DNA from 2 places in the Virgibacillus sp. GM2-2 genome. Region 1 is predicted to be linked to the other one. Evidence: a T-box and tRNA genes for the amino acid it is inferred to sense, from the RefSeq annotation. Region 1 holds a T-box; the other holds one or more tRNA genes.

Region 1 (10,410 bases):
TTTTCTTGATGAAGGGGATGGCAATAATCATTTGAAAAAGATGTTGGAATTACTTGCACGAATTGGTGATGATAATAATGCTATTTCAATTGTAAATGTTATGCATCGCATCGATCGATCAATTGAAGCTTCGGATATGATAATTGTGATCGGAGCACTTGATCATCAAAGCATCTCTTATACAAATAAGTGGAATAAACAAGGCAACCGTGTATTTCAGGTAATCGATAATGAAAATGGTGCCTATCTATCAGAAAGGTTATATGTGTATGAAGCCAAATAATACGATTACAAAATATTATCAGTTCGTTGGAGAATGTCTTGTCTTTTATTTTTTGTTAGTCCCAATTCATTCTTCATTCCTTTACTCAAAACCTTTTTGGAACTATTTAATTATAATTATTTTTTCCATTGTACTCTTTGTTCTCAGTATCCGATTAATTAAAAATTATATTATTTATGTGGTGGACCTTGCTATCTTGGTACTGTTCACAAACTATGTAATTGGACTTTCTGTATTTATTAGCCTCATAATTGGTATGTTTTTTGTATGGAGGTTCATCATTCAGGAAAATGAAGTAGCTAGAGAGAGACAATTACAGTTAATCGGGGGGATGCTATTTTTATTTGCAATAGATGTTATCTTTTTTTATGATCCAAATCTGATTTGGATGGCGATCACCTTTTTAGTTTTCATGGTTGTCGGTTACCAATTAAGCCATATTTTTGTTGGAAGAGATATGAATATTTACCCATCGTTACGTTATCCATCTTGGTTTATTGGTTTGACTTTGGTAGGTAGTGTTCTTTTATTTTCTTTCTTTCAAATTAGCAATCTTTCCCTTGCTACCATTTGGAATAAAATTGTATCGATGCTGACTGTCGCAAAACCACAATTTAGTCCAAAAATTGGAGAACAAAATCCTATACCTCCTAAAACTAGCTACCCTGAAACCGATGTGCCCGAGTTTGTTTTAGGAATTGGCCAGTTAATCATTATTCTAATTTTTATAGTAGTTATTATATTTTTAGTACGTAAAAAGGCTATTTCACAAGGTAAGGGGAGCATATCGAAAATCTTCTCTTCCACTCGAATAAAAGAAACAGAACCAACTGAAAAAGGAAAAAACAATTCATTATTTAGAAAAGGAAATTCAAAAAAGCCCAATAATCGAATTAGACGCAAAGTGTATCAATTCGAACAACTGGCTAAGCGAAAAGAAAAAGGTAGAGAAACATCCGAGACAATTGAAAACTGGTTTGATCGGTATGGTATAGAAGCTTCTTATTTGGATTTGTATCAAAAGGTTAGATATGGTGATGGTGAATTGACTGAAGAAGAAGCCTTACAGTTTGAGGATGAATTGGCTGATATAAAGAAAAAGATGGAACTATAAAGGATGGGGTAAGTTGTTACTGGTTAAATTGATTGTATTGATTGCTTTGCAGCTGTTATTCATTTATTTGTTTTCAATCGAGCAAAACGTCCAGTTACAGGATGTATTTTTTCCATTCGGAATAATCATGTTAATAATTTCCGTCCTTTTTACTTTCGTTATCAATGGAATGGATGTAAAGCAAAAGGGGATACGTTTTATTGGAGCAATTTCTATTAAGGATGAACCAACCAAAAATGAGGGTCCCTATAAGATGAGTTTGGTTAATTCATTTACACTTTCGGCATTTTGTGTTTTCGTACTCTCAACCGTAGTAAGTTTTGTATAACTATGGTGGATAAAAAACATTTTATTAATAAATTTAAATTCCTCCAATCAATGAAAGGAGGAATTTTTTTATTTACCTAATTACATCTTTCCCACCCATATAAGGTCGTAACACTTCTGGTACAACCACAGAGCCATCCTCTTGCTGATAGTTTTCCAAAATAGCTGCAACGGTACGACCAATAGCAAGTCCAGATCCGTTTAACGTATGAACAAATTCTGGCTTTCCTTTTTCTTCGCGACGGAAGCGAATGCCGGCGCGTCTTGCTTGGAAATCCTCAAAGTTAGAGCAAGAAGAGATTTCACGATACGTATCTTGGCTAGGAATCCATACTTCAATATCGTATTTTTTAGCAGCAGTGAAGCCTAAGTCAGCTGTACACATGCTCATCACACGGTACGGTAATTTTAATAGCTGTAAAACTTTTTCCGCATGTTCTGTTAATGTTTCAAGTGTTTCATAAGAATCTTCAGGCTTCGTAAAGTGAACAAGCTCTACCTTATTAAATTGATGCTGACGAATCAAGCCGCGTGTATCGCGTCCAGCAGATCCCGCTTCAGAACGGAAAGATGCACTAAATGCCACATATTTTTTCGGTAAATCATCATTTCGTAAAATATCATCACGATGGTAGTTCGTTACGGGAACCTCAGCAGTTGGTACCATAAAATAGTCCCAGCCTTCAAGCTTAAATGCGTCTTCCTCAAATTTTGGAAGCTGACCTGTACCTGTCATGCTTGTGCGATTTACCATATATGGCGGAAGCATTTCCGTATATCCATGCTCATCTGCGTGTAAGTCCATCATAAAGTTTAGTAGCGCACGTTCTAAACGAGCCCCTAACCCTTTATAAAAAACAAATCTGCTTCCTGTTACCTTTCCTGCACTTTCAAAATCCAAGATATCCAAATTCGTTGCGACATCCCAGTGCGGTTGTGCTTCAAATTCGAACTTAGGGACGTCACCCCATTCACGTGCCAACACATTGTCATCCTCGTCTTCTCCAACTGGTACACTTTCATGTGGAATGTTTGGAATAGACAACAACATCATTTCTAGTTTTTTTTCGATATCCTTTAGTTCTGTATCCAATTCCTTAATTTGATCGCCAACCTCACGCATTTCTTTAATTGCAGGCTCTGCATCTTTTTTCTCCTTTTTCAGCACAGAAATTTGCTTCGTTGCCTCGTTTCGTTTTGCTTTTAATTTTTCTGTTTCTGCAATTAATTCACGACGACGTATGTCAAGCTCACCAAACTTATCTAATTCAGATAAATCTTCACCACGGTGGGCTAGTTTTTCTTTTACTTCTGGAAAATTATTGCGTAGATACTTCATGTCTAACATGTTTAGTTCCTCCTTTTTTATTTTGTCTAGCTACGGTTCCTAGAAGCTGCCGTCATAAGCAATAGACATTCCAAACGCCAAAAACCAGGCGTTTGGAATGTCTATTGCTTATGCGTCCGCTTCTGAACAGTCACCTCCGCTTTTCCATTAAAAAACTCCCGTCCCAAAAATAGGGACGAGAGTATAATTCCCGCGATGCCACCCTGATTGAAGAGATGAACTCTTCCGGCTCAAAAATGTTAACGGTTTTTAGCCGGGTTTACCTACTACAACCTGCGTTCAGTAAACCAGTTTAAGGATGGATTCACAGCATTCCTTCATCGATTCACACCAACCATCGACTCTCTTTAGAAAGCATAACTGTTACTATTTCCTCGCATTACTGTTTAAATGATTATGATACATCATACATAATTTTATGTTAGGATGCAAGTCTTTTTATAAAAATGGTTTATTCGTCCAACAAACAGTACATTTAGCCAATAATACTACGATGCAAGCATTTTTTTAGATTCTTCCACCATTTTAACAAAATACTCCACAAATCGATTGTCATCCGTTAATTCCGGATGAAACGCTGTACAAATATAATGCCCTTGTTTTGCCGCAACAATACGGTCTTGATACGTTGCTAACACTTCAACCTCTTGTCCAACCTCAACGACATATGGGGCACGAATAAACACTGCATTAAAGTCATCTGCCACATGCTTGATTTCAAGTTCTTTTTCGAAGCTTGCTACCTGACGTCCAAAGGCATTACGTGCAACCTTCATGTTCATCAAACCTAAATGGCCACTTTCCTGACCTTCAATTTCTGTCGCCATTAAGATCAATCCAGCACAGGTTCCGAAAATTGGCTTTCCTTTCGCACCAAATTCTCTCAGTGCTTCAAAAAAACCGTAGCTATTAATTAAGCGTCGCATCGTTGTACTTTCTCCACCAGGGAAAATAAGTCCATCGATTTCTTCTAGCTGTTCTGTACGTTTTATCTCTATTGCTATTGCACCAGATGCTTCCACAGAACGAATATGTTCGCGAACTGCACCTTGTAGTGCAAGAACACCGATTGTTGTCATAGTCATTCCTTCTTTCTATTCACTACGATCTTGCATACGGTCAGATCCGGAAAGTGTGCTCATTTCGATCCCTTTCATCGCGATACCAAGATCCTTAGAAAGTTCAGCAATAAGCTTATAATCTGTGTAGTGTGTTGTAGCTTCTACAATCGCTTTAGCAAATTTTGCTGGATTATCTGATTTGAAGATACCAGATCCAACGAATACCCCGTCAGCTCCAAGTTCCATCATCAATGCAGCATCGGCTGGTGTTGCAACGCCACCTGCAGCAAAGTTAACAACAGGTAAACGACCTTCTTCGCGAATTTGCAACAATAGCTCGAATGGTGCTCCGATATTTTTTGCAAATGTCATCACTTCATCTTTCGACATTGCTGACAATTGACGGATTTCAGATTGAATTTGACGCATATGACGAACCGCTTCAACGATATTTCCTGTACCAGGTTCACCTTTTGTACGAAGCATAGATGCACCTTCACCAATACGACGTGCAGCTTCTCCTAGGTTACGGCATCCACATACGAAAGGAACCGTGAAATCTGATTTATTTAAATGGTATACATCATCAGCTGGTGTTAATACTTCACTTTCGTCAATGTAATCGACGCCCATTGCTTCTAAAACACGTGCTTCAACGATATGTCCAATACGTGCCTTTGCCATAACAGGGATAGAAACTGCATTCATTACTGCTTCCGTGATTTCAGGGCCAGCCATACGAGCTACGCCACCTGCAGCACGGATATCAGATGGAACACGCTCCAATGCCATAACAGCAACTGCTCCAGCTTCCTCTGCGATTTTTGCTTGTTCAGCGTTGACAACGTCCATGATTACGCCGCCTTTTTGCATTTCTGCCATTCCACGTTTTACGCGATCTGTACCTGTATTTGTCATTCGTAATTCCTCCTGTGATATGATACTTTCAGCCTAGATTATTATACTACTTAAAACCAACCTTTAACAGTATCAACGATTGTTGTAAATAGGTTTCCAAAAAAGTCACCAATTGATCCAATAATCAACATAAACCAGTTGTCTTTTTCGACAGAATCTTGTGCTACAACGTCAACCGTCTTATTCGTTTCTGCATTAAAAATGTAGCCATAATCGTTTTCACCTTCGAAAATTAATTCGGCTGTTCCTATTTTCTCGCCTTTTTCAATTGGAGCAGCTAATTCGCCAGCTTTGTTTAGTTTGTCTTTATTCAACGTATATTTTAGCGTATACTTTTCTTCCTGACCTTGTTGTACAGGTACCTTTATTGCTTTATTTGTTGCGATTTCAACAGTATCTTTTTTTCCATCAGCCACAGGTAACTTCGCTTGTCCATCTAGTTGATAGCCTTTTGGAAAAAGTTCTTTTGTTTCAAAGTTAGAAAATCCAAAATCTAATAGTTTTGCTGTTTCCTGAAAACGTTCAGCTTTACTGTCCGTCTTCATGACAACTGAAATAAGTCGTTGTCCATTACGTTCTGCTGTCCCTGTGAAGCAATAGCCAGCTATATCGGTATGTCCTGTTTTTAGACCATCCACACCTTCATAATGGAACTGCTTCAAGAATGATGCTGTATGTGGCAACATCCAGTTCAAATTCTCCACATTGTAACCTTCAAACTCTACTTCTGTTTGACTAGAAACTTCTAGTGCTTGTGGATGCTCTTTAATTAGGTTGTATGCCAATAATGCTGCAGAACGTGCAGAAAGTAAGTTGTTTGCGTTTGGATCTGTTCCCTCTGGTACATTTTCACCAAGTAGTGAATTAGGTAATCCAGTGGAGTTAACAAATTTATAATCAGGTAAACCCATTTCTTCTGCTGTTTTGTTCATCATTTTAACAAATTGACCTTCGGAACCTGCAATTAATTCTGCAAGTGCGATAGTAGAACCATTATCCGAAAATACTGCCATTGCTTTATACAATTCTTTTACGGTATATGGTTTATTTTGCGTTAATCCAATTCCTGAGAAGGTTGGATTAGCCGATATACTATATGGATAGTCACTAATAGTTGTTGTTGTATCCCAGCTGATTTGACCACTTTCGATAGCTTCCCATACAAGGTATTCCGTCATCATTTTTGTCATACTAGCTGGTGGTAGTGCCGTATCAGCATTTTTAGCGTATAAAATCTTCCCTGTCTCTGCATCAACTAATATTGCTGATTTTGCATTAAGCTCAACGGTCGCTGCTTGTGTTCCCATAGGCTGTACAATTACCGTTGTCACCATTACTAATGCTACAAGTAATAATGACAAAATTCTCTTTACGTTGTCTATCACTTTCTCTACCTCCACCTGTATATAAATATCTATTAATTTTTAAACCACATCTTTGATAGTTTACCATAGAAAATAACAAAAAAATAGACGGGGAATATTCCCTATCTATTTTTTTACTAGGATTATTTACCTATTTATTTGTGCCCCAGACTTAATCATCCATTACTTCTTTCGACAAAATTTGCTTGTGTGGCTAAGACCATTGAATTGAACAAAATTTTTTCCGGACACAGGATCCTTTATTTGATCAAAAAGGGGGTAATTTATTATGATTTTGGTTAAATAAGGTCTCTGGGGTCCGATAACATGTACAAAATGAGGTTTTTTCAGGAAATAGAGGAACGTGTGTCCAGAAAAGACATTACTCGCTTAGATTTGATGCACAGGCTGCTCCAAACCCAAGCAACAAACAAAAAAAGCTTCCTCTAGAAAAGGAAGCTTTCATACTATTTATACCGAGTAATTCGGTGCTTCTTTCGTAATTTGAACATCATGTGGATGGCTTTCACGTAAACCTGCATTGGTAATACGAATAAAACGAGCATCGTTACGTAACGAATCAATTGAAGCTGTTCCACAATAGCCCATGCCAGCACGTAATCCACCGATTAATTGATGAACAGTATCTGCTAGAGGCCCTTTGTAGGCAACTCGTCCTTCGATTCCTTCAGGTACAAGCTTTTTCGTTTCCTCTGATTCTTGGAAATAACGATCTTTTGAACCAGCTTTCATTGCACCTACTGATCCCATACCACGATATACTTTATATTGTCTACCTTGGAAAATTTCTGTGTCTCCAGGGCTTTCGGATACCCCAGCAAACATACTACCAAGCATAACTGCATGCGCTCCAGCAGCTAATGCTTTGGCAACATCACCTGAATACTTAATACCACCATCTGCAATTACTGGAATGCCATATTCTGCAGCAGCCATTGCACAATCGTTAACAGCTGTTATCTGCGGTACACCAACACCTGCTACAACGCGTGTTGTACAAATGGAACCTGGTCCAATTCCTACTTTTACAATAGATGCGCCTGCTTCAATTAATTCTTTTGTCGCTTCCGCAGTCGCAACGTTTCCAGCAATGATGTCTAATTCTGGATAAGCTTGTCTTACACGTTTCACTTGCTCTAATACGCCTTTTGAATGACCATGTGCCGTATCAATGACAATTACATCTACGCCACTAGTTACAAGGTGCTCGATTCGTTTCATTGCATCAACGGTTACACCAACAGCTGCACCTACTAATAATCTACCTTGTGCATCTTTTGCAGCGTTTGGAAATTCAATTACTTTTTCAATATCCTTAATCGTAATTAATCCCTTTAAAACACCGTTATCATCAACAAGTGGTAATTTTTCAATTTTATATTGCTGTAGCATTTTTTCTGCTTCATCCAGTGTCGTACCAACTGGTGCAGTTACCAGATTTTCACTTGTCATTACTTCGTGAATTAAAATCGAATAGTCTTGAATAAAACGAAGATCACGATTTGTAAGGATTCCGACTAGCTTTTGTTCCTCTTCGTTATTTACAATCGGAACGCCAGAGATGCGGAATTTGCCCATCAAATGCTCAGCATCAAATACTTGATGTTCAGGGGTTAAAAAGAAAGGATTAGTAATAACGCCACTTTCCGAACGTTTTACACGATCAACCTGTTCTGCTTGGTCTTCAATCGACATGTTTTTATGAATAACACCAAAGCCACCTTGACGTGCCATTGCTATTGCCATTTCAGCTTCCGTAACTGTATCCATGCCTGCACTAATAAACGGTGCGTTTAACTTTAGTTTTTGAGACAGTTTTGTTTTTACTTCTACGTCCTTTGGAAGTACTTCTGATTTCGCTGGTACTAGTAATACATCATCAAACGTTAAACCTTCTTTTGCAAACTTATCCTCGCGCATCTTCATCCTCCTAATTGTCATTTTATGGCATAAAGTCTATGCGTATTATTTATCTATACGGTTACACTAATTGTTACTTAGAATAAGGTATCGTTAAGTGATTTTCAACAGGTACTTACTAAAGTGGAAAAAGAAAATGCATTCTAAATATTTTAATAGTTTAGAGAGGAGGAATTATATGAGAAAACAGGATATATCAACCTTTTTCACCTCTTTACATAATCTCCATTCGAGCCAACAATTTCTAGAAAATTGTTATACAACAATCGGTGAACGTGAACCGGAATCGAAAAGCTATGAAAACAGTGGTACATTGATGTACTACCTTGATCAGGGGGAGTTATTTTTACAAGAAGGAAGAAAAGCTGATGTTCGGCTCCAGCCACTTTTATATTTCTACGGGATGGTTCACTTATTAAAAGCATGCTTATTAACCAATCGACCAGGTTATCCTGAATCGACGTCTATTCTGGCACATGGTGTCACAGCTAGAAAGCGAAAAAAGAAGGATTACACGTTCATCCATGATGAGGTAAAAATTCAACAAAATGGCCTGTTTAGTTATGCATGTAATCATTTGTTTTCTATGAAACATGCACCTTTCCAGAAAATTAAAATGGAATTTTTATTAGGATTAATACCTGAGATGAATGACCTTTTTGTGCATAGTAATCATGAAAAAACTGTTGAGATTGGTGAAATAGGCTCTTCACTTCTACAGTTTCCAGTTACTATCCTTGATCGTTTTCATTTAACCGAGCGTGCATTTATTCAACGGATACAAACACATTTGTCTAACATAAAAAAAACAGAAACAACAGATGGATCCCTTATCGTTACGTTGGAAAAACCTGTTCAACAAATGAATGGACCATTTTATTGTCATCAAGAGAAGCAAACCATATATTTTCCTTTAGAACGTACGTATTTTGTTACAATTCCTGAGATTTTAATCCATTATTTATTGCTATATAACCTAAGTATGATTAGTCGTTATGAAACAGAGTTTTGGGGAGAACTATTTGCTACAAAACATGGATTAGATTACTCGGTTATTGCACATTATTTAACAATCGTTGCTGATAAGATTGAGGTTTTACTTGGAGAGTGGTTGATGCATAAGGGGAGAAATTAGTTAAGAGGTTGGCTTATAACTATTCCTACCAATTGAGATGACGAACAATGTTATAAATTAGCTCCGGAAATATACGTAGACTCCTGCGGGAGGGATGGCATCGGTGAGACCCCGGAGTGCGAAAGCACGAGGAGGCTCACCAGCCACCCGCGGAAAGCGAAGTATATTTCCGGAGCGATTTTTTTACACTATTTTATATTATTGTTCGAATTCTTATTAATGAATTTAATTTTGTCCCAGTCTATTTCTGATTAGATAATTTCTTCAATATAAATATTTGGTCTATCTTTTAATGCCAAAATACTTTCTCCATCATCAAGCTTTACCATTGGTCTTGTTGGAAACTTGTCTTCTACAAAAACAATTTCCGCTTTATGGCCATCCGATAACGTTACCTTTGTGCCAATTGTAAAATTAGCAAGGCTTTTAATAAACAGATCAACTACCTGGTGATCAAAATGGGTAAATTTATGAAAAGATAACGTTTCAATCGCTTGAAACGGCGATTTTTTTTCTTGATACGGACGATCACTAGTCATGGCATGATACATGTCACTAACAGCAATGATCCGCGCATAAGCATGTATTTTTTCCTTTTGAACACCAAGTGGATAGCCACTACCATCCATTCGTTCATGGTGCTGTAAAATAGCTAATTTTACAACCTGGGTTATCGTTGGTATATGTTCGACCATTCGGTATGAATAGGTTGGGTGATTTTTCATTTCGTTTACTTCAGCATCGGTTAGTGACCCAGATTTATGTAATATCCCTGGTGATATTTTAGCCATCCCACTATCACTAAGGAATCCTGCTAACCCAATTTGAATCCAATCACCGCTCGAATAACCCATTTTCTTTCCTAAAAAAGCAGCAATTATTCCAACTGCAATACTATGATGATACATATAATCCTTTT
Region 2 (10,410 bases), on a different contig from region 1:
GGTTAACCACCGCGATGATACGGAAACAAGATCAAACGTAAATAGTGCAGTCGGATGGGTTGCACTAATATTATCCATTGCGTCCTTCTTTTTCATGCCAATTATCCTGGGTGGGGCTGGGATTATTGTTGGATTTATAGCTAAAAGTAGAGATGCAGATACGCTTGGTAATACAGCTATCATAGCTGGTGCGATTTCCATTCTAATTACTTTATTTGTACTTCCATATTTGTAAACAACAGGAGGTTGACTGAGAGTCAACCTCCTTTTTCTGTATATACAGGGATAGAATAGTATTCATACGCTTCTAAAAAATATGGGTCTGTACTTGGGTTAAGCTTCTTAAAATCGTTTATAATCTGCTCTATATCTAATGATTCTGAGGTACTGTAGTTTTCAACTATGGATAATAATGATTGACCAGGTAGGGCCTGGATCTTTACAGAATTGATTTTAATGGTTGTATGTATTTTCTTCTCATCTTGAACTGTAGTTAGGCTGCCAGAGCTAAGATCATGATAAATACTGGTTAAAAGTAGAATGAAAATAAGGTACAGAAAAGATTTTTTAAAAAAATTCATTATTCATACTCCTTTTATGAAACAAATGGTTTCTATATACCGTATAATAGATACAGGAGGGATGGATATGGATATCTTCTCATATCAATGGATCGGGCTAGTTATCACTGGACTAGGGACACTATTTCTTTTAGGCGAAGTTTGGGTTAACATGCGCGGTATATTTGGTTTATTAGGCATCGGCTTCATAACTGTTTATTTTTCAGTTTACTTAGAAACAAGCTCATTTATTATTATGCTTATCATTTATTTCGTTGGTTTATTACTAATTATTATTGACGGGAAACTTTTAAATGATGGTACGCTTGCAACATTAGGTTTAGCATGTATGCTAGTCTCTGTGGCAATTAGTGCTCCAACATTAACCGCTGGATTATATTCTGTTATCGGTGTGTTGGTTGGTGGATTCTCGTCATTACTATTTTTGAAAGTGTTCAAGCATCGAGAAATGTGGTCAAAAATCACTTTAAGAGATAGATTAACTAGAGAAGCGGGATATAATTCTCTGAATGAGGAATACGATAGTTTATTGCATCAAACGGGTATTACGCTGAATAACTTACGACCAGTTGGAACGGTTAGGATCAATGATAAAGATTATAGCGCGGTTTCTAATGGACAATGGATGGTAAAGGATACGAAGATAAAAGTAGTAAAAGTCGATGGAACAAAAATACTTGTTGAGAAAATAGCGAAATAAAACTCATGTAATTGCATGGGTTTTATTTATGGGAATAAAAAAGACAGTTCAATCAAATTACTACTAATAATATAACAGTGAATAAACGAATGTAAATTTAATGTAAATTTTTAAGTTGACACTTTACAAAACACTTACATATCGTTAATAATGGTAACGAATGTGACAAAAATCAACAAAAATTGAAGGGATGGAATAACCATTGGAAATTGATATTCAAAAGCTGATTTTTGAATTTGTTGGCGGACTAGGTATTTTTCTTCTTGGTATTAAATTTATGGGAGATGGATTACAGAAGTCAGCTGGAGATAAATTACGTGATATCCTTGATAAATTCACAACCAATCCTTTTTTAGGTGTATTAGCTGGTATCATTGTAACGATACTAATTCAAAGTAGTTCTGGAACAACTGTTTTAACAGTTGGCTTAGTTAATGCAGGATTTATGACATTAAGACAAGCTATTGGGGTTATTATGGGTGCAAATATTGGTACTACGGTTACTGCATTCATTATCGGTATTGATTTAGGGGAATATGCACTTCCAATTATTGCAGTAGGTTGTTTCTTAATATTTTTCTTTAACAATCAAAAAATAACAAACATTGGGCAAACGATCTTTGGATTTGGTGCACTGTTCTTTGGCCTAGAATTAATGAGCAGTGGAATGCATCCACTTCGATCATTGGAAGCATTTCAAGAGCTAACACTTAATATGAGTCAAAACCCAATTTTAGGCGTAGTAATCGGTACACTTTTTACAGTAATTGTTCAAAGTTCAAGTGCAACTATTGGTATACTACAAGGGCTTTTCGCTGAGGGAGCTTTAGAACTCAAAGCAGCGATTCCTGTCCTATTTGGTGATAATATTGGAACAACCATTACAGCAGTATTAGCGTCGATTGGTGCGAGTGTTGCTGCAAGAAGAGCTGCATTTACGCACGTATTTTTCAACTTAATTGGTACAACTATATTTTTATCGTTGATAGGATTTTTCACTCAATACGTAATGTTTTTACAAGAGCAATTTAATTTAAATGAAGAAATGACAATTGCATTTGCACATGGTAGCTTTAATCTCATTAATACCATTATTCAATTTCCGTTTATTGGTGCACTAGCTTGGTTAGTTACAAAATTAATTCCTGGGGAAGATGTAACGATTGAATATAAACCAAAGCATTTAGATCCAATCTTTATTCAGCAATCCTCATCACTAGCATTAGATCAAGCTAAGATGGAAGTAATCCGCATGGGTGAATATGCTGCACAAGGACTTGAAGAAACAAATCAATATTTGGTCACACACCAAAAGAAGAATGCCGAAACTGCAATGCAAATTGAAGGGGCATTAAACAACCTAGATAAAAAAATTACGGAATACCTAGTTGATGTATCTGCTGGATCTTTATCAGAATCGGAAAGTGAAAAGCATACTGCATTAATGGATTCTGTAAGAGATATTGAACGAATTGGTGATCATTTCGAAAATATTATAGAACTGATTGATTATAAAATTTCTAATAAAGTCAATTTAACTGAACAAGCACAAGAAGATTTAAATAATATGTTCGATTTAACCATTCTTACTGTGAAACAAGCGGTAAGTGCTTTAGATGGAATGAATCGAGAGGAAGCACTTGCGGTCGTCCAAAAAGAGGATGAAATTGACAAAATGGAGCGCAGTTTCCGTAAGAAACATATTATTCGCATGAACGAAGGCTTATGTAGTGGTTCAGCAGGAATAGTTTTTGTTGATATGATCAGTAATCTAGAACGAATCGGTGATCACTCCGTTAATATTGCTGAAGCTGTTTTAGGTGAATAAAATCAGTTTAATTAGAGATTAGCATCTAATTCGGATGCTAATCTTTGATTTTTAGAAATTAAAAATTGAAAAATAATCGAGAAAGTGCTATAGTAATTAATGTTGCTCGAGAGAAGTTGTCCTAGTTATTATGAAATTCTTTAAGAAATATATTGACATATTTCTTTCTACATGGTAAATTATATTTCGTCGCTTGTTGATATTCTATTACATAATGTGACTCATGATTATAGCAGTATGATTTATTTTTTAAGATTATTCCACAGTAGCTTGATCGAACGGTTTTGGTTTTGTGAGATCATGCGAGGAACGTAATTTGTGACGAGTAGACCCAAGTAGGATTATAGCAGTATGATTTACTTTTTTTGATTATTCCACAGTAGCTCAGTGGTAGAGCTATCGGCTGTTAACCGATCGGTCGTAGGTTCGAATCCTACCTGTGGAGCCAAATGGCGGTGTAGCTCAGCTGGCGAGAGCGTACGGTTCATACCCGTGAGGTCGGGGGTTCGATCCCCTCCGCCGCTACCAATTTAATTTAATATATTTTTATGGCGGTCGTGGCGAAGTGGTGAACGCACCGGATTGTGGCTCCGGCATTCGTGGGTTCGATCCCCACCGGTCGCCCCATAAAAAGGACCCTTAGCTCAGCTGGTTAGAGCTATCGGCTCATAACCGATCGGTCGCAGGTTCGAGTCCTGCAGGGTCCACCATTTTAAAACTCGGAGGTATACCCAAGTCTGGCTGAAGGGATCGGTCTTGAAAACCGACAGGCGGGTCAAACCGCGCGGGGGTTCGAATCCCTCTACCTCCTCCATACATAATTTATCTCGGCTCAGTAGCTCATTCGGTAGAGAGCCGCAAACATCCTTGAGTAAGCTTCTATGTGCAGGCTTGCGAGGAGTTCTGCTTCAGAACACGACGAGCACATCTACATTGAATAATCTTCAAAGTAAATTTTAGTCAGTTTGACATTTAACATTATAAATTATTTACGGCTCAGTAGCTCAGTCGGTAGAGCAAAGGACTGAAAATCCTTGTGTCGGCGGTTCGATTCCGTCCTGAGCCATCTTATTAAATCAGTTTATTGAGACTATCTCGATAAACTGATTTTTTCTTTAAAAATATGTTTGAACGCTAAAGATTCGTGAAATAGTATCTAAGGATGCTTTGATAAAGCAATTGTAAAAATATGCATATAAGTTGCATGTCGCTCAAAGCTCTGATAATCTTTCATTAAAAGGGTGAATTTTCACTCCTTTTATTATCATAAATATTAAGGGAGGACGTTTAATCATGGCAAAATTTGAATTACCAGAATTACATTATGCATACGATGCTTTAGAACCAACAATCGATAAAGAAACAATGAACATCCACCATACGAAGCATCATAATACTTACGTTACAAAATTAAATGGTGCGCTTGAAGGTCATGCTGATTTACAAGATAAGTCAATTGAAGACTTAGTAGCAAATCTTGACTCGGTACCAGAAAATATCCGTACAGCAGTACGTAACAATGGTGGCGGTCACGCAAACCATAGCCTATTCTGGAAAGTTCTTTCACCAAATGGTGGCGGGGAGCCTTCAGGTGAATTAGCTGATAAAATTAACAACAAATTCGGTAGCTTTGATAAGTTTAAAGAAGAGTTTGAAGAAGCTGCTAAAACCCGTTTTGGATCTGGTTGGGCATGGCTTGTTGTTAACAATGGTGAGCTTGAAGTTACCAGTACTCCAAACCAAGATAATCCATTAAGCGATGGAAAAACTCCAATTTTAGGATTAGATGTATGGGAGCATGCATACTACCTTAAGTATCAAAACAAACGTCCTGATTATGTTTCAGCATTCTGGAATGTAGTTAACTGGGATGAAGTAACAAAGAACTATAATGAAGCTAAATAAATAATTGTATGAAATGAGCGTAGGGCAATGTGCCCTACGCTTTAATTCTGTTTAAGGCTATCCGCTTGAATATCTCTCGGTGAATTGTTCAAACTAACAAGGAACACAGGAGGAGTAATTCACTATGCAGAGATATAAACAATACATCGTTGAAAAAATAAAAGAAAATCGTGACTTAACCTTTTTATTAGTTATAGGTGGACTTTATTCGTTGGGTTTATTTTTATCTAATACATTTGTGAATATTTATCTTTGGAAACAGTCTGGTGATTACATAACGATTGCACTGTATAATTTAGGGATTTACATCTTTCAGCCGCTTACGTTTATACTAGCCGGAAAGATGGCAAAAAAGGTCGATCGAATTATTGTTTTACGATTAGGGGTAACGTTCTTATCTCTATTTTTTTTGAGTGTATTATTTATTGGAGATGCTGCTTCGTCTTTTCATATCCTTTTAGGTAGTCTTTTGGGAATCGGATTTGGTTTTTACTGGCTTGCATTTAACGTTTTAACCTTTGAGATCACTGAACCGGATACTCGAGACGTTTTTAACGGGTTCCTTGGTGTATTACAATCTTTTGGTGGCATGATTGGACCATTAATCGCAGGGATTATCATTGCTAAAATGGATCAAAATTTTGGTTACAAGACCATCTTTACTGTATCATTTCTAATGTTTATTGGTGCCGTAATCTGTAGCTTTTTTCTAAGTAGGCGACAGGCAGAAGGTGCGTATCACTTTAAACGGATATTACATGAACGAAAACATAATAAGAATTGGAAAAATATTTTACATGCACACGTTTTTCAGGGGCTAAGAGAAGGGATCTTCTTATTTGTTATTGCAATATGGGTATTTATCGCAACTGGTAGCGAGCTCGCACTAGGGATGTTTAATTTATTCTTATCTGGGCTTTCGTTTATTTTTTATTTCTTAGCTACGAAGTTTATAAAACCCAATTTACGAAAAAAAGCAATCTTAATTGGAGCGTTAATTCTTTATTCTGCGGTTTATATCATTATATTTAATGTTAGCTATCCAATTCTTATTGTGTATGCAATATTAATTGGTATTGCTTATCCGATAATCAATGTCCCTTACGCTTCGTTAACCTATGATGTAATTGGAAAAGCGTGGAGGGCACGCGATCTTCGTATAGAATATATTGTTGTCCGTGAATTGTTCGTAAATGCAGGTAGAGTGACTTCTATCGTCATCTTTTTGATAGCTGTTACAGTGATTGATGCTGAAAAAATTATCCCTATATTATTAATTACATTTGGAGCTGGACATTTGTTTATATACTTTTTTGCGAAGGATATCTTTCTTGTGACCGAAAAAGATGAAGAAATTATGAAAAAAGAAGAACTCCCTGATGAAAAAAATCGTTAATAGGCTTAGAAAGTTCCCTTGTAAATGTTATAATGAATTATAACTAAGCTAACTTGTCATTGAAAAAGGGAGATATTAAATGGTTAAAAAGAAAAAGAAGAAGGCTCAACTTCCCTTTCGTCTAAATATATTATTTTTTATTGTATTTTTATTATTTTCTGGTTTGATTTTACGACTTGGAATTGTACAAATAGTGAATGGGGAAGGTTATCAGAAGGAAGTTAATCGTACCATCAAAGATACGTCTAAAATTCCTGTTCCTAGGGGAAGAATTTTGGATTCAAACCACAATGTAGTTGTAGGTAACAAACCGCTTTATGCAATTACATACACTCCAGCGAAGGGAACCACAGCGGAAGAACGACTAGATGTTGCTAGAGATTTAGCAGAGTATATTGATATGGTTCCTGAAAAAGGCGAATTAACTGAACGAAATTTAAAAGAATTTTGGTATTTGAAACATGAAGAAGAAGCAAAAAGCCGTTTATCAGAAAAAGAGATAAAAGAACTTGATAACGGAGAAGAGTACCAGTTAATGCTGGATCGAATTACAAAAGAAGAAATTAATGGCTTTACAAAGCAGCAAAAAGAAATAATCAATATTAAAACTGAATTAGATAAAGCTTATTCGTTAAGTCCCCACGTTGTAAAAAATGAAGGGGTTACGGCAGAAGAATATGCCAAGGTCTCTGAACATCTTGCACAATTACCGGGCATCAATGCAACAACTGACTGGGAAAGAGTGTATCCGTACGATGATACGCTAAGAAGTATTTTTGGTTCTATTACCTCGCAAGAGCAGGGCATACCAAAAGAACGGGAAGATTTTTATATCACAAGAGGGTATAGCCGGAATGACCGTGTAGGTACAAGTGGATTAGAAGAGCAGTACGAAAGTGTTTTACGAGGAAGAAAAGAACAAATTCAATACACAACAAATAAAGATGGATTAGTGATTGACTCGGATGTCGTTGTAGAAGGTGAAAGAGGTAAAGACCTTGTTCTATCTATTGATATGGAATTCCAGAAGAAGGTTGATCAAATCCTTCGTGAAGAAATAAAGAAAGCAATATATGAGCATCCTAACCCATATTTAAGTGAAGCATATGCTGTTGTAATGGATCCACAAACAGGTGAACTATTAGCGGTGTCAGGACAGGAATACAACCGAGAAACTGGAGAATTTAAAAATGTTGCCTATGGTACCATGTACGCAGCACACCGAGCAGGGTCTACTGTAAAAGGTGCTACGGTTCTGGCTGGTTATGAATCAGGTGTTATAGAACCTCGCCAACGTTTTTATGATGCACCTATAAAAATAGCCGGAACCCCTGAAAAAAGTTCCTATACAGATGGTGCGCTAGGGTGGATGAGTGATCTAACAGCATTACAAGAATCTTCTAACGTATACATGTTTTATATTGCAATGCGCATGGCTGGCGATTTCAATTATGAACCAAACGAAAAGTTGCAATTCGATCCATCATCGTTTAGAGAATTGCGAAATTACTATAGTCAGTTTGGATTAGGTGTGCCAACCGGTGTGGATTTTCCATATGAATCAACTGGTTATGAAGGTTCCACGAAGCAGGGTGGTCTATTATTAGACTTTTCTATTGGCCAATATGATACGTACACGACGATGCAATTAGCACAGTATGTTTCAACGATTGCTAACGACGGTTATCGTGTCCAACCTACTTTTGCCAAGTCAATTCGTAAACCGACACCATATGAAGGTGAACTTGGACCAGTGTATAAGAGCATGAACACGGAGGTATTAAACCGTATTACAATGGATCAGAATTTAATCGAACGTGTTCAAGAAGGATTTAAAATGGCATTCCAAGTCCCTGGAGGAACAGCGTATAGCTATTTTGCTGATAAGGAGTATACATCAGCTGGTAAAACAGGTACAGCCCAAAACCGTTATTTTATTCGTAATGATAAAGGTGAAATTATAAGAGGGGTTGACACATTAAATTTAAACTTAGTCGGTTATGCCCCGTATGAAAATCCAGAAGTAGCGTTCGCCATTGTCGTCCCGAACACTGGGATAAATAATGATTATCATTTAAATGATGTAATAGGCGAAAAGATTTTAGATACGTATTTCCAATTAAAAGAAAAACGTAGTGAGGAACAGAAGGAAGTAACTGAATCAGAAGTTGAATAATAAAAAGAAATCCTGAATTGCAATCTAGCAATTTGGGATTTTTTATTTTCTAGGAAACATTACCTAAATTTATTCATAGTGAAAATCACAAATAGAAGCTCATTTTTAACCAATTTATCAATAAAATAGCTTTCTCCACTAAACTTGCAAATTTACATAACCTTTACATTCAATTAATACTAGCTTAATAGTCCCACTGTACAATGTGATTTGTAAGGTAATAATACAAACATTTAGGGGGCTTTCAAATGAAGTCAAGGTCTATCGTATTAGTTGCAATTTTGTTATTACTTGCTGTGTTCACTGTTGCATGTGGAAATGGTGATGGCAGTGGATCAGCAGCAGAAGAAGGTACAAAAAAAGTCATGGTAGATGGATCATCTACAGTTTTCCCAATAATGGAAGCAGTAGCTGAGGAATACTCTAAAGAAAACCCAGATGTGCGAGCAACTATTGGAGTTTCTGGTACTGGTGGAGGATTTGAAAAATTCATCGCTGGTGAAACAGATATTTCTAATGCATCACGTCCAATAAAAGAGGAAGAAAAGAAAGCATTAGAAGAAGCAGGTATTGAGTATACAGAATTTAAATTGGCACTAGATGGTTTATCAGTTGTTGTTAATAAACAAAATGACTGGGTTGACCAACTTACAATTGAAGAATTAAACAAAATGTGGTCTGAAGGTGGAAATGTAGAAACGTGGGCTGATGTTCGTAAAGGATGGCCAGAAGAAGAAATAAAGTTCTTTAGTCCAGGGGCTGATTCTGGAACATTTGATTATTTCGATGAAGTAGTTTTAGAAGGAGCACAAATTCGTAAAGACGCTGCCCTATCTGAAGATGATAACGTACTTGTTCAAGGTGTAACTGGTACAAAACATGCAATCGGCTACTTTGGATTTGCTTACTACCTTGAAAATAAAGATGAGCTGAAAGTAGTTCCAATTGTGAATAAAGAAGGAGAGGCTGTAACACCTAGTCAAGAAACAATTCAATCAGGTAAATATGAACCATTATCAAGACCTCTCTATATTTACGTAAAGCATGAAGCACTAAAGGATGAAGCAGTTTATGAATTCACTAAGTATACACTTCAGAACGCTGGTAAAATGGCTGAAGCAGTTGGATACGTAGCATTACCAGATAGTGTGTACGAAGAACAATTGAAGAAATTGGATGAAATAGCAGGAAAATAGCTTATGTTGGCAGGTCAGAAAGTATAAATCCTTTCTTACTGCATAAGTGCAACTAAGGCTTTCGTCATAAGGGATTGACGATAAGCCAAGTTTTCTAAAAAAAATAATAGCAGTATTTCAGTGTGGGGAAATAGCTTATAGTTTCCTCACATTCCTGCGTGTTTTAGTCGGGGAGGATCGTTATGTCAAAGTCAGTTCGAGAGATGATAAAAGAAAATAAATCAAATCGCTCTTTACTACAGTTTTCCGAAAAAGCAGCACCGATGATCTTTTTAATCTGTGCAATTATTTCGGTTTTAACAACAATCGGTATTGTTTTTACACTGCTTGTTGAAACAATTACGTTCTTTAATCGGGTATCTTTCGTGGAGTTTATAACAAGTACAGAGTGGTATCCATTTGCTGATGAAGCTTCCGCATATGGTGTTCTTTCATTAATATCTGGAACGTTACTAATTACCGTAATCGCTATGGCAGTTTCTATTCCAATAGGACTTGCTTCAGCAATTTATTTAAGTGAATATGCATCTGTGAAGGTTAGAAAAATAATAAAGCCGATTTTAGAAGTGTTAGCTGGTGTACCTACAATTGTATATGGGTTCTTTGCACTTACATTTGTTACCCCCCT

Evidence for each region. The T-box of region 1 lies ahead of serS (serine--tRNA ligase). A T-box ahead of a tRNA ligase gene usually reads a tRNA of that ligase, here a tRNA-Ser.
Region 2: it has a tRNA-Ser gene. The T-box ahead of serS (serine--tRNA ligase) is inferred to sense a tRNA for this amino acid. The anticodon was not compared.

Annotation. Positions count from the first base shown of each region.
Region 1 covers NZ_JBUZWC010000021.1:33,013-43,422, reverse strand. The annotation lists gene ACY9Z2_RS17610 (DUF58 domain-containing protein) at 1-283, shown strand, start outside; gene ACY9Z2_RS17605 (hypothetical protein) at 270-1,397, shown strand; gene ACY9Z2_RS17600 (hypothetical protein) at 1,411-1,725, shown strand; gene serS (serine--tRNA ligase) at 1,798-3,072, opposite strand; T-box leader at 3,241-3,461, opposite strand; gene pdxT (pyridoxal 5'-phosphate synthase glutaminase subunit PdxT) at 3,561-4,151, opposite strand; gene pdxS (pyridoxal 5'-phosphate synthase lyase subunit PdxS) at 4,167-5,051, opposite strand; gene ACY9Z2_RS17580 (serine hydrolase) at 5,102-6,436, opposite strand; gene guaB (IMP dehydrogenase) at 6,887-8,356, opposite strand; gene ACY9Z2_RS17570 (YaaC family protein) at 8,535-9,491, shown strand; gene ACY9Z2_RS17565 (HD-GYP domain-containing protein) at 9,743-10,410, opposite strand, start outside.
Region 2 covers NZ_JBUZWC010000002.1:177,715-188,124, forward strand. The annotation lists gene ACY9Z2_RS04605 (hypothetical protein) at 1-235, shown strand, start outside; gene ACY9Z2_RS04610 (hypothetical protein) at 258-581, opposite strand; gene ACY9Z2_RS04615 (NfeD family protein) at 649-1,281, shown strand; gene ACY9Z2_RS04620 (Na/Pi cotransporter family protein) at 1,484-3,109, shown strand; tRNA gene ACY9Z2_RS04625 (tRNA-Asn) at 3,483-3,557, shown strand; tRNA gene ACY9Z2_RS04630 (tRNA-Met) at 3,561-3,637, shown strand; tRNA gene ACY9Z2_RS04635 (tRNA-His) at 3,661-3,736, shown strand; tRNA gene ACY9Z2_RS04640 (tRNA-Ile) at 3,743-3,819, shown strand; tRNA gene ACY9Z2_RS04645 (tRNA-Ser) at 3,831-3,923, shown strand; tRNA gene ACY9Z2_RS04650 (tRNA-Phe) at 4,103-4,175, shown strand; gene sodA (superoxide dismutase SodA) at 4,403-5,014, shown strand; gene ACY9Z2_RS04660 (MFS transporter) at 5,139-6,410, shown strand; gene ACY9Z2_RS04665 (peptidoglycan D,D-transpeptidase FtsI family protein) at 6,490-8,586, shown strand; gene ACY9Z2_RS04670 (PstS family phosphate ABC transporter substrate-binding protein) at 8,835-9,782, shown strand; gene pstC (phosphate ABC transporter permease subunit PstC) at 9,965-10,410, shown strand, end outside.